Regions from separate parts of the Rhizorhabdus sp. P4_G5 genome, predicted to be linked through region 1. Evidence: predicted binding sites of a transcription regulator. Region 1 holds the regulator's gene; the other holds the start of a gene.

Region 1 (8,365 bases):
CTGATCATCGTCGCTGCGCTCGACAACGGCGCGATGGCCGAGATCGAGGCCGCAGCGATCGAGCATGGCATGGACGTTCTGGTCGAGGTCCACGACGCCGGCGAGCTGGAGCGCGCGACACGGCTCACATCCCGGCTGATCGGGGTCAACAATCGCGACCTGCGCGACTTCTCCATTGATCTGTCGCGCACCTATGAACTGGTGGCCAATGCGCCCGCGGGCTGCACGTTCGTCGCGGAGAGCGGGCTCGGCTCGAAGGCCGATCTCGACGCGATGGCCGGGCATGGCGTGCGCTGTTTCCTGGTCGGGGAGTCGCTGATGCGCGAAGCCGATGTCGCCGCGGCGACGCGCAGGCTGCTGACCGGCGCATGACCGGCAAGCTCACCCATATCGACGATGAGGGCGCGGCCCGGATGGTCGACGTCTCGGCGAAGGCCGAGACAAAGCGGGAGGCGATCGCCGAGGGGCGGATCCTGATAGCGGCGCCCGCGCTCGATGCGATCCGCGCCGGATCGGTCAAGAAGGGTGACGTCCTCGCGGCGGCGCGGGTCGCCGGGATCATGGCCGCCAAGAAGACCGCCGACCTCATCCCGCTGTGCCATCCGCTGCCGATCTCGGGCGTGACGCTGGACCTCGCGATCGAGGCCGACGGCATCCGTGCCACCGCCGCGGTGGTCACCACCTACACCACCGGCATCGAGATGGAGGCGATGACCGCTGTCTCGGTCGCGCTCCTCACCGTCTACGACATGGCCAAGGCGCTCGATCGCGGCATGCGGATCGAAGGCGTCCGCCTGTTGTCCAAGACCGGCGGTAAGTCGGGCGACTGGACGGCCTGATGACGCTGATTCCCGTTGCCGAGGCGCAGGCGCGGATGATGGCGCTCAGGCCGCCGCTGCCGATCGAAACGGTGCCGCTGGTCCAGGCGAACGGACGCCATGCCGCCGTCGATGTCGTCGCCGCCCGCACCCAGCCCGCGCTCGATCTGTCGGCGATGGACGGCTATGCGATCCGCTTCGCCGAGCGGCCCGGGCCCTGGACCGTCATTGGCGAAAGCGCGGCGGGCGGCGGCCTGGATCGTGCGCTCGCAGCTGGCGAGGCCGCGCGGATCTTCACCGGAGCGCCAGTGCCCGAAGGGGCCGACGCGATCCTCGTCCAGGAAGAAGCGGCGCGCGACGGCGACCGCCTGATGATGGCGGGCGAAGGACCGCGCGGGCCCGGCGCGCATATCCGCCGCGCCGGCAGCGATTTCGCGCAGGGGGACACGCTCATCGCTGCTGGCACGGCCATCGGCGCGGCGGCGATCGCGCTTGCCGTCAGCGGTGGCCATGGCGCGCTCGCAATTCGCCGGCGCCCGCGCATCTCCATTCTCTCGACCGGCAACGAACTGGTGCGGCCGGGCGTGCCGACCAGCGGCGCGCTGCTGCCCGCTTCCAACGGACCGATGCTGGCGGCCATGCTGGCGGGGCCGACCTGCATCGTCACCGATCACGGCATCGTCCGCGACGATCTCGACGCAATCGCTGCGGCCTTCTCCGCTTTGGCCGACCAGGCCAATATCATCGTCACCACGGGCGGTGCGTCGGTCGGCGATCATGATCTCGTCCTGCCCGCCCTGCAGAAGGCCGGCGCGCGCATCGATTTCTGGAAGGTCGCGCTGAAGCCCGGCAAGCCGGTGATGATCGGCACGCTCGGCGAAGCGATCGTGCTGGGGCTGCCCGGCAATCCGGTCTCGGCCTTCGTCACCGCCACCCTGTTCCTGAAGCCCCTCGTCGCCCACCTGCTGGGCGCGCGCAGTCCTGTCCCGGCGCCTATGCTCGCCCGGCTCGGAGCGGCGCTCCCGGCGACCGGCAACCGCGCCGAATATCTGCGCGGCCGCTGGAGCGAAGGTCGGGCGGTTCCGGTCATCAGCCAGGACAGCGCCGGCCTCGTGGCCCTGGTGCAAGCGGAAATGCTGATCGTGCGGCCGCCCAAGTCCGCGGCGCTCGAGCCGGGCGCGGATATCGAGATCATTCCACTCGCTTGACAGATTCGCGCCGGTTGCCTAAATGTTCTCCGTCCGTTCTAGACGAGGGCATTGCCATGCTGACGCGCAAGCAACATGAACTTCTCCTATTCATCCACGACCGGCTGATCGAGACCGGCGTGTCGCCCTCGTTCGAGGAGATGAAGGATGCGCTGGACCTCAAGTCCAAATCGGGCGTCCACCGGCTGATCAGCGCGCTCGAGGAGCGCAACTTCATACGCCGGCTGCCGAACCGCGCGCGCGCGCTCGAAGTGCTGCGTATGCCCGACATGATCGCCAAGGCTCCGGCCGCACCATCGAAGGCTCCGCCGGTCGTGCCGCAGGCAGCGAACGAGAATGTGCTGGAAATCCCGCTGCACGGCCGCATCGCCGCCGGTTTGCCGATCGAGGCGCTCGAGGGCCAAAGCACCTTGTCGGTGCCTGCGGCGCTGCTCGGCCCAGGCGAACATTATGCGCTCGAAGTCTCCGGCGATTCGATGGTCGAAGCCGGTATTCTCGACGGCGACTATGCCCTGATCCGCAAGGCCGAGACGGCGCGCGACGGCGACATCATCGTGGCCCTGATCGCCGACAGCGAAGCGACGCTCAAATATTTCCGCAAGGAAGGCGCGATGATCCGGCTCGACCCGGCGAACCGCGCTTATGACCCGCAACGCTACAAGCCGGACCAGGTCCGTGTGCAGGGCAAGCTTGCGGGATTGCTGCGGCGCTACTGACAAGCCGAACGTCATCCTGCACTTGTTTCAGGATCCACATGTCGGCTCGGGATCGTTCCCGTGTCGGGAAGTGGATGCTGAAATAAATTCAGCATAGCGACATCAAGGACGAGCAGGCGATCCGGGCCGGAACACGGACCAGGGATGGCGACCGACCGACCCGGCCACGGTTTCGACGACGCCGCGCTCCAGATCGATCGACAGACCCCCGCTGCGCGCCAGTAACGGCCGGTCGATGACGATCCAGCGCGGGCGGCACGAACGCGGCATCCGCCGGTCGCTTATGACAATGTCGGCGCGCGCGCAGGCACGGTTCATCCGGGCGATGTCGACCAGATAGGGGCTCCGGGTCGCGAGCAGCGTCCACGCGCGGCTGCCGCGCCGGAGCTGCGCCTCGCACAGGTCCGCGGAGCAGCGCGCCGCCTGGAGCGCATCGATCGGCACCGGCTCGCCATCGACCCCGGCCGCCTCGCTGAGCACGTCACGGATATAATCGCCGGCACGATCCCGCAGCAACGCCACCCGTCCGTCCGCCAGCACCACGGCAACATGCCGGCCGTCGCCCGTCACCAGCAGGTCCGGCACCGGGGACTGCAGCGCCCAGACGGCACCGATCACCAGCGGCACGGTGCCCCAGCGCCGCATCTTCGTCCGCCACAGCGCGATCCACAGCCCGCCCGCGATCATCAGCGCGAAGGCGCCCCACGCCATGCTCGGCAGCATCGCCACCGCACCCGGCGCGTCGCCGACCCGATGGGCGATCCAGAGCAGCAGCGCGAGCGCCTTCGACACCAGCCACCAGAAGGGCGCACCCAGGCCAGCAATGTCGAGCAGCAGCGCCACCGCCTCGAGCGGCATGATGACGAAGGTGGTCAGTGGAATCGCGACGATGTTGGCGGCGGCGCCATAGAGACCCGATTTGTGGAAGTGAAACAGCGCGATCGGCGCCAGCGCCGCCTCGATCACCACCCCCGAGAGCAGCAGCACCGCCAGCGAGCGCCCGAGCCGAGCCGCCCAGTGCTCGTCCCGCCCAGCCGAGAAGGATACCACTTTGGGATGTTCCAGGAAGGCGATCAGCGCGGTGACGGCCGCGAAGCTCAGTTGGAAGCTCGGCCCCGCGAGCGCTTCCGGCCACAGCAGCAGCACGATCAGGGCCCCCGTCGCGACCAGCCGCAGCGTGATCGCCTCTCGCCCCATGGCAATGCCGGCCAGCACGAGCAGCGCGGCGACGCACGAGCGGATCGTCGGCACCTGCGCGCCCGACAACAGGGTATAGCCGATCCCCGCCAGCGCGCCGGCGCCGGCCGCGACCAGCAACAGCGGCGCGTGCAGCGCCAGCCGGGGGCTCAGCGCGAACAGCCGCAGGGTAAGCAGCATCACGCCGCCGACCACCGCCGAGACGTGCAGCCCCGACACCGACAGCAGATGGGCCAGCCCGGATCGCCGGATCGCCTCCGCGTCTTCCTCGCCGATCGCCCCCTGGTCCCCGGTGGCGAAGGATGCGGCGATGCCACCTGCGCTGGCGCCGGTGACCCGCTGTTCGATATGCGCCGATAGCCGCGCCCGGCGGTCGGCAAGCCAGGTTGAAAAGCCGCCGCCGCCCGCGCCGGCATCGATCTTCGGCGGATCGAGCGCCTTTCCCCCGGCGCCGATGCCGAGGAACCAGGCGGTGCGGGCATAGTCATAGCCGCCGGGCACCGCCGCGGGTGCAGGCGGCATCAGCCGCGCGCGCACTGCGATATGCGCGCCGCCGGGTACCAGGGCGGGCAGGTCGGCCTGATCAACATTCAGCCTGATGCGCGGCGGCAGCAGGCCCGGATCGGTCGCTATCGTCAGCCGGACCAGCTCGCGCGCCGGAAGCCGCTCGACCGTCTCGATCCGTCCCGTGACCATCGCCACCAGCGGTCGATCGATCCGCGGCGCCGCCACCCAGTCGGCCCGCGACCATATCACCACCATGCCGATGAGCGCCGCCAATCCGGTTACCAGCACGGCACGGCCGATCCTGCGCTCGACGCCGGTCGCGACGCCGGCCAGCGCCACGCCCGCGAGCGCCGCCATGCCAGCCAGCCAGGCCAAGCGGTCAGGCAGCACCAGCCACAGCGCGATCCCGCCGGCGAGCATGACCGGCACCCACAAGCCAAGCTGGTCGCGCTCCATTTCGAGCGCACGCTCGACCCGATCTAGCATCCGCGCCATGGCCGCCCGGCCGCCCGTTGGAAGAGGCGGAGCCGCTACGCTAGGTGCGCGATCGAGCATCGACCACCCCGCTCTGATCATGGCCGGCCGCTCCCGACTCGCCGGCCAATTTGACCGGAGCCGAAAATGCTATACGGGGCGCCTCGACTTCGCTGGCCATCGTGCCGATCTTGGAGAAAGCGCGCGTGGGCGCAAGCACCGAAAATCAGACCCCCAAAGCCGAGGTCGTCACCCGCTTCGCGCCATCTCCGACCGGATATCTACATATCGGCGGTGCGCGAACCGCGTTGTTCAACTGGCTGTTCGCCCGCCATCATGGCGGCAAGTTCCTGCTTCGCATCGAGGATACCGATCGGGCCCGGTCGACGCAGCCCGCGATCGACGCCATCCTCGACGGCATGAACTGGCTCGACCTCGGCTGGGACGGGGATGCCGTCTACCAGTTCGCGCGCGCCGATCGCCACGCCGCGGTGGCGCAGCAGCTGCTCGAAAAGGGGCACGCCTATCGCTGCTATGCGACCTCCGAGGAACTGGCCGAGCTGCGTGAACAGCAGCGTGCCGCCAGGCAGCCACTGCGCTATGATGGCCGCTGGCGCGATCGCGACCCTGCAGAAGCGCCAGCCGGCACGCCCTTCGTCGTCCGCCTCAAGGCGCCGCGCGAAGGCGAGGTGACGATCGAGGATCTCGTGCAGGGACCGGTGACCGTCCAGAATGCCGAGCTCGACGACATGATCCTGCTCCGCTCCGACGGCAGCCCGACCTATATGCTCGCCGTCGTCGTCGACGATCATGACATGGGTGTCACCCATGTCATCCGTGGCGACGATCACCTCAACAACGCCTTCCGGCAGCTGGCGATGATTCGCGCACTGAATGAAATCTCGGGCGGCTGGCCCGATCCCATCTACGCCCATATCCCGCTGATCCACGGCGCGGATGGCGCGAAGCTGTCCAAGCGCCATGGTGCGCTCGGGGTCGATGCCTATCGCGACGAGATGGGAATGCTGCCGGAAGCGGTGAACAATTATCTGCTCCGGCTGGGCTGGGGCCATGGCGACGACGAGATCATCGACCGCGAGCAGGCGATACGCTGGTTCAGCCTGGATGGCGTCGGACGCTCACCGTCCCGGTTCGATTTCAAGAAGCTGGAGAACCTCAACGGCCATTATATCCGCGAAGCCGCCGATGCCCGCCTGGCCGACCTGATCGCGCCCGGAGTCGCGGCGCAACTGGGCCGCGATTTCGGCCCGGAAGACCATGAACTACTGCTTCGCAGCATTCCTTTCCTGAAGGTAAGGGCTAAGGATCTCAATGAGTTGAAGGAGGGAGCAACCTTTCTGTTTCGCACCCGCCCGCTCGATATGGACGAGAAGGCCGCATCGCTGCTAGACGAACCGGGCAAGGCGCTGCTGGCGCAGGCCCGCGACGCCCTTGCAGCCACTGCCGACTGGTCGGCGCCCGCGCTCGAGGCGGCGGTCCGGACGGTGGCGGAAAACGGGGGGATCGGCCTCGGCAAGGTTGCGCAACCGCTGCGGGCGGCGCTGACCGGCCGCACCACCTCTCCGGGTATTTTCGATGTGCTGGCGCTGCTCGGCCGCGACGAGAGCCTGGGGCGGCTGGACGATCGACTGGGTTAGAGCGGGTGAAAGCATACAGGACGAGGACCGAGCCGGCCTGCCGGTGAAGGGGCGAACCAGGAGGAGTGAAGATGGCGGACAAAGTTAAGGTGGAGTTCGACGGCAAGGCGTCGGAATATCCCGTCATGTCGGGCACGGTCGGCCCCGACGTCATCGACATCCGCAAGCTTTATGCGGCGACCGGCGCCTTCACCTACGATCCCGGCTTCACTTCGACCGCCTCCTGCCAGTCGGCGCTGACCTATATCGACGGCGACGCTGGCATATTGCTCCACCGTGGCTATCCGATCGACCAGCTCGCCGAGCAGTCGAGCTTCATGGAAGTGTCCTACCTGCTGCTCAACGGTGAGTTGCCGAGCCGCGAAGAGCTGGACAAGTTCACCTACACTATCAGCCGCCACACCATGCTGCACGAGCAGCTCGCGACCTTCTATCGCGGCTTCCGGCGCGATGCGCATCCGATGTCGATCATGTGCGGCGTGGTCGGCGCATTGTCCGCCTTCTATCACGACTCGACCGACATCACCGACCCGAAACAGCGGATGATCGCTTCGCACCGCCTGATCGCCAAGATGCCGACAATCGCGGCCATGGCGTATAAATATGCGGTCGGGCAGCCCTTCCTCTATCCGCGCAACGATCTGAGCTACACCGGGAACTTCCTGCGCATGACCTTCGGCGTTCCCGCCGAGGAATATGAGATCGATCCGGTGATCGAGTCGGCGATGGACAAGATCTTCATTCTCCATGCCGATCACGAGCAGAATGCGTCGACCTCGACCGTCCGCCTCGCGGGATCGTCGGGCGCCAACCCGTTCGCCTGCATCGCCGCCGGCATCGCCTGCCTGTGGGGTCCGGCGCATGGAGGCGCCAACGAAGCGGCGCTCAACATGCTGCGCGAGATCGGCACGCCCGATCGCATTCCGGAATATATCGCCCGCGCCAAGAACAAGGACGATCCGTTCCGGCTGATGGGCTTCGGCCACCGCGTCTACAAGAATTTCGATCCACGCGCGAAGGTGCTCGGCAAGGCCGCCACCGAAGTGCTCGACAAGCTCGGGATCAGCGATCCGGTGCTCGATACCGCGCGCGAACTCGAGCGGATCGCGCTCTCCGACCAATATTTCATCGACAAGAAGCTCTATCCCAATGTCGACTTCTATTCGGGCGTGATCCTGTCGGCGATCGGCTTCCCGACGACGATGTTCACCGTCCTGTTCGCTCTTGCCCGCACAGTCGGCTGGGTGGCGCAGTGGAACGAGATGATCTCCGATCCGGAACAGAAGATCGGCCGCCCCCGCCAGCTCTATATGGGCCCGGACCAGCGGGATTATGTGCCGGTCAGCCAGCGCTGACGAGGCGATAGCCGCAAGCATCGAGGGCGGGACGAAAGTCCCGCCTTTTTGCGCTAAACCATTGACAGAACATGATTCACGGTTTCGGCGGAAGCGCCACGCGCTTCCACCTCAAACGATCATGCTCTAGACGCCCGGCCGGTCGAAGGCAGCTGCCACCGGTAGCGTGAGGACGAATCGCGCGCCCCGCCCCGGCGCGCTGTCGACGCCGAGATCCCCGCCCATCGCGCGCGCCAGGCGACGCGAGATGTACAGGCCCAGGCCGCTGCCGCTGCCGTCGCGCAGTCCCAGCCGCTCGAAGCGATCGAAAATCTTTCCCTGGTCCTGCTCGGCGATGCCGCGGCCGTCGTCCGCCACCACAACGGCGGCGATGTCGCCTTCGCGCTCGCAGCGTATCCACACCGTCCCGTCGGCGGGCGAATGCCGGATCGC
Region 2 (8,365 bases), on a different contig from region 1:
GTTGGTCGATGTCATGGGTGGGACTTAGGCGACGCGCGACCGGTTCTCAAGCGGTTCGGCGGAGTAGTCGAAGGTTGATCACTCTGCTGCGGAAAAATGCGCGATCTGGTCTGCATAAGCCTTGACGCAGGCCGATCGGGCAGCGGCGCGCGCGACATTGGTCGCGGCAGCCATATTCCCTCACGTCAAACAGGCCACGGCATCAGGCATAGGCATAGGCCCCGCCCTTCTCCAATGCAGCGCGATAGGCCGGCCGCGCGTGGATACGGTCGAGCCATTCGGTGATCGTCGGCCGCTTGCCGTCGAGCTTCAGCCGCTCGCGGGCCGCTTCGAGCGGAAAGCTCATCATGACGTCCGCGGCGCTGATCTCATTGCCCGCAAACCATGGGCGCTGGCTGAGCTCGGCCTCGACATAGTCGATCTGCACCATCGCCATGTTGGTGACGGTCCGCTTCGCGACCCATCCGAACGGTCCCATCTTGTCGATCACCAGGCGGAGCAGCAGCGGCGGCATCAGCGAACCCTCGGCATAATCGAGGAAATAGCGCCAGCGCAGCGCGCCGTTCCCATCCTGAGGCGGACCGAAATCCCCGCCGGCCAGCGCGACGAGATATTCGACAATGGTGGCCGTTTCGGCGACGATGCGGCCGTCATGTTCGATAACGGGAGATTTTCCGAGCGGATGAACCTTGCGCAACTCGGGGGGCGCCAGCATCGTCTTCGGATCGCGCGCGTAGCGGCGGACCGCATAAGGCAGGCTAAGTTCCTCGAGCAGCCAGAGCACCCGCTGCGAGCGTGAGTTTTCGAGATGGTGGACGATGATCGGGATTGTCTTGGTCATGGGGCGGCTCCGCTGCGAGGGGCGGGCCGCTGTCAGTCGGCCGGCTCGTTCACGTAGACGGCAAGTTCGATACCCGACGGTTCAAGGAAGTGAAAGCGGCGGCCGCCGGGAAAGGCGAAGATAGGCCGCACGACCACACCGCCCGCAGTCTCCACCGCCAGCTGGGCGGCTTCGAGATCGTCGACTTCGATCACCGCCAGCGGAGCCTTGCTTGCCTCGGCGGGGTCACCGTTGAGGCCGATGTCGCAACCCTGCCCGATCGTCGCGGCGTAATCCGGGCCGAAGGCGGTCAACGACCAGCCGAATGCCTGTTCGAAAAAGGCCTTGCTGCCGGCAGTGTTCCCGACTGGCAGTTCGATATAGTTCAGACGCGCCGCCATCATCCGATCTTCCCGTCCGTTCGTCCCGAGCGAAGTCGTGGGACGTGGGTCTGCGCACCGTGCCTCGACCTCGCTCGACACGAACGGGGAAAGCCCCGTCGGATCAGATGTCGTCGTCTTCGGCCGGACCCGCCATCAGCGCATCGCCAACCGTTTCGGTATTGCCGCGAATTGCCGATTCGAGCTTTGCGGCCAGTTCGGGATTTTCGCGCAAATAGGCCTTGGCATTCTCGCGGCCCTGGCCGATGCGAACCGAGTCATAGCTGAACCATGCGCCCGATTTTTCGACCAGCCCCGCCTTGACGCCGAGATCGATCAGCTCGCCGACCTTCGACACGCCTTCGCCATACATGATGTCGAACTCGACCTGCTTGAACGGCGGCGCGACCTTGTTCTTGACGACCTTTACCCGCGTCGCGTTGCCGACGACCTCATCGCGATCCTTGATCGCGCCGGTGCGGCGGATATCGAGCCGGACCGAAGCGTAGAATTTGAGCGCATTGCCGCCGGTCGTCGTTTCCGGCGAACCATACATCACGCCGATCTTCATACGAATCTGGTTGATGAAGATGACGAGGCACTTGGAGCGGCTGATCGAGCCGGTGATCTTGCGCAGCGCCTGGCTCATCAGACGGGCCTGCAGACCGACATGGCTGTCGCCCATCTCGCCCTCGATTTCGGCCCTGGGAACCAGCGCCGCGACCGAGTCGATCACCAGCACGTCGATCGCATTGGAGCGCACCAGCGTGTCGGCGATCTCGAGTGCCTGCTCGCCGGTATCGGGCTGCGACACGATCAGCTCGTCGATGTTGACGCCCAGCTTCTTCGCATAGACCGGGTCCAGCGCATGCTCGGCGTCGATGAACGCGGCGGTGCCGCCGCCCTTCTGCGCCTCGGCGATCGCATGCAGTGCCAGCGTCGTCTTGCCCGAGCTTTCGGGGCCGAAAATCTCCACGACACGGCCACGCGGCAATCCGCCGATGCCGAGTGCGATGTCCAGCCCCAGCGAGCCGGAGGAGATCGCCTCGACCTGCATCGCCTCACGCGATCCGAGTTTCATCGCCGAGCCCTTGCCGAAGGCACGATCTATCTGCGCCAAAGCGGCTTCAAGGGCCTTCTGTCTATCCATATTCGCCGCGTCCTTTTCGGATCCGATGAGCTTCAACTGTGCCGCCATGGGTCAACTCCCTCGTAGATCGCGTGATCGAAAGCTTCAAACACGATCTTCGTACATGGAATGTTCCACTGGAACAAGAGATAAACATTCGTGATTTGTTCCACGAAGGCGGCCTAGCTGACAACCTCCGTCCGGGCGTGGTCCGCCAGCGCCTCTCGCGCCGCCTGCCCGATCTGCTGGACCGAGAAGGGTTTCGGCAGGAAGCCGATATTGTCGAGGTCGATCGACTTGCGCAGTTGTTCCTCGGCATAACCAGACATGAAGATGATCGGCAGATTTGGTTGCTTCTCCCTTGCCGCCCGCGCCATGGTCGGGCCGTCCATCGTCGGCATCACCACATCGGAGATCACCAGGTCGATCGGTTCTTCGGAGTTCTCGATGATCTCGAGCCCCTCCTCACCATTGGTGGCCGTGAGGATCTTGTAGCCCTGGCGCGCCAGGGCGCGCTCCGCCACCGCGCGCACCATGGCCTCGTCCTCTACGAGCAGGATGGTGCCGGTCCCCCATAATTCGGTGCTGACTTCCTTGGCTTTGACCAGCGGCGCCACCGCCGAAGCCGGCGCCTCGTGCACCGGCAGATAGATGACGAAGCTGGTGCCCTTCCCCAGCTCGCTCTCGGCGAAGATGAAACCGCCGGTCTGTTTGACGATCCCGTATACGGTCGACAGCCCCAGGCCCGTGCCCTTGCCGACTTCCTTGGTCGTGAAGAAGGGTTCGAAAATCTTGGTGATGATCTCCGGCGCAATGCCACCGCCGGTGTCGGTCACCTTCATCGCGGTATATTCGGTGACCGGCATGATCTCCATGCCGAGACGCCGCACGTCGGCCTGCGACATCGCATAGGTCTGGATCGTCAGCGTGCCGCCATCAGGCATGGCGTCGCGGGCGTTGACCGCCAGGTTGACGATAACCTGTTCGAGCTGGCCCGGGTCGGCCCGCACCGTGCCGAGATTGCGGCCATGGCTGACCTCCAGCTTGACGGTTTCGCCCAGCAGCCGCTTCAACAGGTTCGAAATCTCGGAGATCACGTCCGGTATCTGGAGAATCTGCGGCCGCAGCGTCTGCTGGCGCGAGAAGGCGAGCAACTGGCGGGTCAGCGCCGCGGCGCGGTTCGAGTTGTGCTTGATCTGCTGGATATCGTCATAGTCGCTGTCACCCGGAATGTGGCGCATCGTCATCAGGTCGCAATGGCCGATGATCGCGGTCAGGATATTGTTGAAGTCATGGGCGACGCCGCCGGCCAGCTGGCCCACGGCCTGCATCTTCATCGCCTGCGCCACCTGGCGCTTGAGCTTGGATTCCTCGCTATTGTCCTTGAGGCTGAGCAGCACCGCGGCATTGCCGAGTCCCTTGGCCGCCGCGATGGTCAGCGAGACATTCTCCTCGGGCCGTTCCTTGAGGCGCACCGAGAGATCGCTGGCAGACCCGCGGCCGGCCGAGAAGCGGCGCACCGCGTCGGAAACCGCCGCCTTGTCCTCCTCGACGACCAGGTCGCCCGGATAGACGATCGTCGACTCCGGCCCCAGCCCTGCCGCGCGCCGGAATGGCGCGTTCATGAACAGCACGCGGCCGTCCCGCTCTGCTACCGCGAGACCGAGCGGCAGCATGCCGAGCAATGCGTGGAGATCGCCGGTGGCGACCCTGCGCGCCTCGGCGCCCATGTTGCCGCCGCCCAGCTCGTCGAGCAGCAGGAACAGCGTGGCGTTGACGGCACCGTGATCGTCGAGCGGGATCTGGATCAAGCGGACCGGATCGCCACCCGGCGGGTCGGCTGCGAGCCGGATCACATCGCCATCGCTGCGCAACAGTTCGGCAAAGGCCCAGCCCGAGCTCGGCGCATCGGCGGAACCAAGCGCCCTCTGGAGGAAGACCCGATTGGCGGTGATGCCGATGCCGTTGCCATCGACTAGCGCCCCCATCAGACCCGCGCTGCCGATCCGCCGACCGATATCGCTTCCCAATATGCGCAGGATATCCGCCATGTTGTCCGACTGGCTCGAACGGTGGAAGCGCCAGACGAGATGGCTGTCCTCGTTGCCGGCGCGCCTTACGATGATATCCACCAGCCCCCGGTCGGTGGCGAGCTTGGCGAGATCGGCCCGCCCATCGCGCATCGCCGCTATCGCGGCGGCGGCAAGCTGCATGCGCACCTCGTGCGGCAGCGGCAGCGCAGGCGGAGTCGGCAGGCCGCCGAACCAGGTTTCGAACTGGCGGTTCGCGCAGACCAGCTCGCCATTCGGCCCTGTGATGGCAACGCCGGCATCGGCATCCTCGATGCTGCCCAGCACCAGCCCAAGATCGGTCTGCCGCATCGGCCGCACATGGATCTGGGAACGGATCATCGCGACCAGCAGGATCATGCCGACGCCCAGGATGAACGCGAGCATGAACAGGCCCGCGACAAGAAGGTTGTCGGTTGCGCCCCAGATCATGCCCGCCATGCCGACCGATGATACGAGCGTCAGCATGGCCAGCATCGCATTGAGCACGAGCCGCCCCAGGCGGGGGGACATGGTTCTGGCGGGATAGCTGCTCGACATGAATGCCTTGTTCTCCCGACGTTCCGGCTTCGTCAAGCGGCGCCTTGATGCCTTTCCCGTCGGACGCAGAACATCCGGCCGGCTTATCACCAGATTCGGACGCGTTCGGCCGGTGCCAAATACATCTTCTCCGCCGCCTTGAAGGGATCGAGATTCCGCACCAACCAGCTGCGCTGGACCGATGGCGAGTGCGGGTCGGTCAGCAGCCGCTGGCGGCTACCCATGCCGGCGGTGTCGAAGCCGAAGCTGAGGGCGGTCAAAAAATATCTTCATGGGACATCGGTGTGTCATTCAGCTATGACAGCTGACTTATCATCACCATTGTCAGTATCAAGTCTCGATGGTCTCGCGTCCGGCGCGGTGGCGCTCGCGAAGCGCCCATTTGCGCGAAATCCACGCCCGCCACACACAACTCGACAACAGATAGCCGATCGCACCCGAAACGGTGGCGATTACGAACAACCCGGCGATCAGCGCAGGTGCCGCCGCCGAGGCTGCCCAGCCCGCCCATTCGGCCAGCGATGCACCATGATCGATCATCGCCGAAACCGTGCCGAGATCCGCGGTCGAGTGCACGAACCGGTTGCCGACGACGAGCGAGAGATAGAGCAGGAAGGGCGTGGTCGCGGGATTGCTGAGGAAGGTCATCGCGATCGCGATCGGCACATTGGCGCGGCATGGCAGCGCCAGCAGAGCAGCGCCGATGATCTGCAGCCCCGGGATCATCAGGAATATGCCGACCAGCAGGCCCAGCGCTACGCCGCGCGGCACCGATCGCCGCGTGAAGCGCCACAGGCTCGGCTCGAGGACGCGATGGGCGAACGGCCGCATCCAACGCACCTCCTCCAGCGATTCGCGGGTCGGAGCGTTTTTACGCCACCATCTGCCAATGCTGTCGAACATCAGCCGCGGTCCCTGAGCAGCCGCTGCTGTTCGCGCTTCCAGTCGCGGGTCTTTTCGGTTTCGCGCTTGTCGTGCAGCTTCTTGCCCTTGGCGAGCGCCAGTTCCACCTTGGCCCGCCCCTTGCCGTTGAAATAGATCGACAGCGGGATCAGCGTCATGCCCTCGCGCGACACCGCGGTGCGCATCTTCTCGATCTGCCGGTGGTGCAGCAGCAGCTTGCGGGGCCGCTTGGGCTCATGATTGAAGCGGTTGCCGTGGCTGAACTCGGGCACATTGGCGTTGACCAGCCATATCTGATCGCCCTTCACTTCGGCGTAGCTCTCGGCGATCGAGCCCTCGCCGAAGCGAAGCGACTTCACTTCGGTACCGGTCAGCGCGATGCCCGCCTCGAAGAACTCCTCGAGGAAATATTCATAACGGGCGCGCCGATTCTCGGCGACGATCTTTGTCTTCTCGAACTCGGCGGGACGCGGACGGACCATAAATCTCTATATCACCCCTCCCGCTGGGAGGAGACGGGGGTGGATGGAACGGCTCGATGCCGTGATCTCTACCGTGTTGGCAAGTCAATATGCTGTGTGACGCGCGCAACCGGCGTCACACCGCGCCAGCATGCTTCAGAGCGGCGTCCACGGCATCGCGGCTCGCCTGCGAGGGCCAGGTCATGGGCATGCGCAGTTCCGCCGGGAAGTCCGGATAGGCCTGGGTCAGCGCATATTTGACCGGCCCCGGCGAAGCATCGGTGAACAGGGCGCTATGGAGCGGAAACAACCGGTCCTGCAGCAGGAGCGCGTCGGCCCACCGGCCTTCCCTGCAGGCTCTCTGGAAATCGGCGCACAGCCCCGGCAGGACATTCGCCGTCACCGAGATGCACCCGACGCCGCCCATCGCATTGAATCCGAGCGCCATGTCGTCATTGCCGGACAGCTGGCAGAAGTCGGATCCGCAATGCTGCCGCTGCGCAGAGACCCGTTCCACCTTGCCGCTTGCATCCTTGATCCCGACGATCGTCGGGATCTCGGCCAGCTTGCCCAGCGTCTCCGGAAGGATGTCGGTCACGGTCCGCGTCGGCACGTTGTAGATGATGATCGGCAGGTCGCAATTTTCCGCCAGATAACGGTAATGGAGCAGCAGGCCGTCCTGGTTTGGCCGGTTATAATATGGCAGCACCACCAGCGCCGCGTCGGCGCCGGCAGCCTTTGCCGATCGCATATGCTCGAGCGCGACCGCGGTGTCGTTCGAGCCGCAGCCGGCGATCACCGGCACCCTGCCCGCGGCCTGCTCGATGCAGACCTTCACGACATGGTTATGCTCTTCGATCGACATCGTCGCGCTCTCGCCGGTCGTGCCGCACGGCACCAGCGCGCTCGAGCCCTCGGAAATCTGCCAGTCGACGAAGCCACGGAACAGTTTCTCGTCGAACGCCCCATCGCGAAACGGCGTCACAAGGGCAGGAATCGACCCAAAGAACATCACGCTCTCCCTTCACCTGGAGCGCTTCCAAGGCCATAATGGCGCGATGAAGCTCGTCCGAGAAACGAATGCGCCCAATAGGTTCGCTGACACCGCCATGTCCAGCAGGAGTCGCCGTCTTTTTACGGCTGTTGCCCTGCTGGCCTCCACGGCGGCAATCGCGGCGACCATTGCTCCCGAACTGCCGCAGTCTAGCGGCAACCTCTCTCCCGCCCCCGGCGCGCCGGCCTGGCGCGAAGACCTCCTCCAGGGCGCCATCGTTGAATGGCGCCGCCTGCAGCAGAGCGATTCGCTGCCCTTTCAGGATTATGCCGCCTTCCTGATCGCGCATCCCGGCTGGCCTGGAGAAACGTCGATGCGCCGCGCAGCCGAGCGGCAGATCAACCCGAACAGCTACGACCCCGCCCTGGTGGTCACCTTCTTCACCCGCTTCGCGCCGCTCACCGCTGCCGGCCAGACCCGCTATGCCGAGGCGCTCGCTGTCACCGGCCGGATGGCGGAGGCGCGGGCCAATGCCGCCGGCGCGTGGACGACACGCGGACTGAGCGCCGACGACGAAAGCCGGCTGATGGCACGCTTTGGCGCCAGCATGACGCGCGCCGACCATGATCGGCGCATGGAGAGGCTGCTGCTCGATCGTGCGACGACGGCAGCGAGCCGCCAGATCTTCAACGCCTCGCCTGCGAAGCAGCCGCTCTACGCGGCGCGCCTTGCCCTGCTGCGGCAGGACCCCGACGTCGAGGCGCGCATCGCCGCGGCGGGCGACGCGGTGAACCATGATCCCGGCTACATGGTCGAGCGAGCGCGTTATCTGCGCGATCGCGGTGACAGCCGCGGCGCCCGCATCTGGCTCGGCCAATCCCGCAACCTGACGAGCGCGCCGTTCGACACCGCCTATTTTCTCGACAACCTGCTGAGCTTCGCGCAGGCCGCCAGCGCCGACGCGCAATATGACGTCGCGCTGGCGATCGCCAAACATGCCGAGCAGGCATTTCCGCCGGGAACCCGGGTCCGTGACCGTCCCTTCGCGGAACGCGACGACTATACCAGT

Evidence for each region. The regulator LexA, encoded in region 1, represses DNA repair genes until DNA is damaged. The targets are predictions, from matches to a motif close to GTTCCNCNCTTGTTCT.
Region 2: a site for LexA is predicted at 2,469-2,484, ahead of recA (recombinase RecA). Genes of this name have one in related genera too.

The regions. Positions count from the first base shown of each region.
Region 1 is NZ_JBFUKB010000003.1:366,853-375,217, reverse strand. Features, by position in the region: gene trpC (indole-3-glycerol phosphate synthase TrpC) at 1-372, shown strand, start outside; gene moaC (cyclic pyranopterin monophosphate synthase MoaC) at 369-839, shown strand; gene AC1DQK_RS06130 (molybdopterin molybdotransferase MoeA) at 839-2,026, shown strand; gene lexA (transcriptional repressor LexA) at 2,083-2,742, shown strand; gene AC1DQK_RS06120 (ComEC/Rec2 family competence protein) at 2,845-4,941, opposite strand; gene gltX (glutamate--tRNA ligase) at 5,127-6,578, shown strand; gene AC1DQK_RS06110 (citrate synthase) at 6,650-7,933, shown strand; gene AC1DQK_RS06105 (sensor histidine kinase) at 8,060-8,365, opposite strand, start outside.
Region 2 is NZ_JBFUKB010000001.1:242,686-251,050, forward strand. Features, by position in the region: gene alaS (alanine--tRNA ligase) at 1-15, opposite strand, end outside; gene AC1DQK_RS01170 (glutathione S-transferase family protein) at 203-829, opposite strand; gene AC1DQK_RS01175 (VOC family protein) at 874-1,221, opposite strand; gene recA (recombinase RecA) at 1,325-2,398, opposite strand; gene AC1DQK_RS01185 (hybrid sensor histidine kinase/response regulator) at 2,512-4,938, opposite strand; gene AC1DQK_RS01190 (hypothetical protein) at 5,025-5,198, opposite strand; gene AC1DQK_RS01195 (DUF2062 domain-containing protein) at 5,269-5,841, opposite strand; gene smpB (SsrA-binding protein SmpB) at 5,841-6,323, opposite strand; gene dapA (4-hydroxy-tetrahydrodipicolinate synthase) at 6,439-7,314, opposite strand; gene AC1DQK_RS01210 (transglycosylase SLT domain-containing protein) at 7,412-8,365, shown strand, end outside.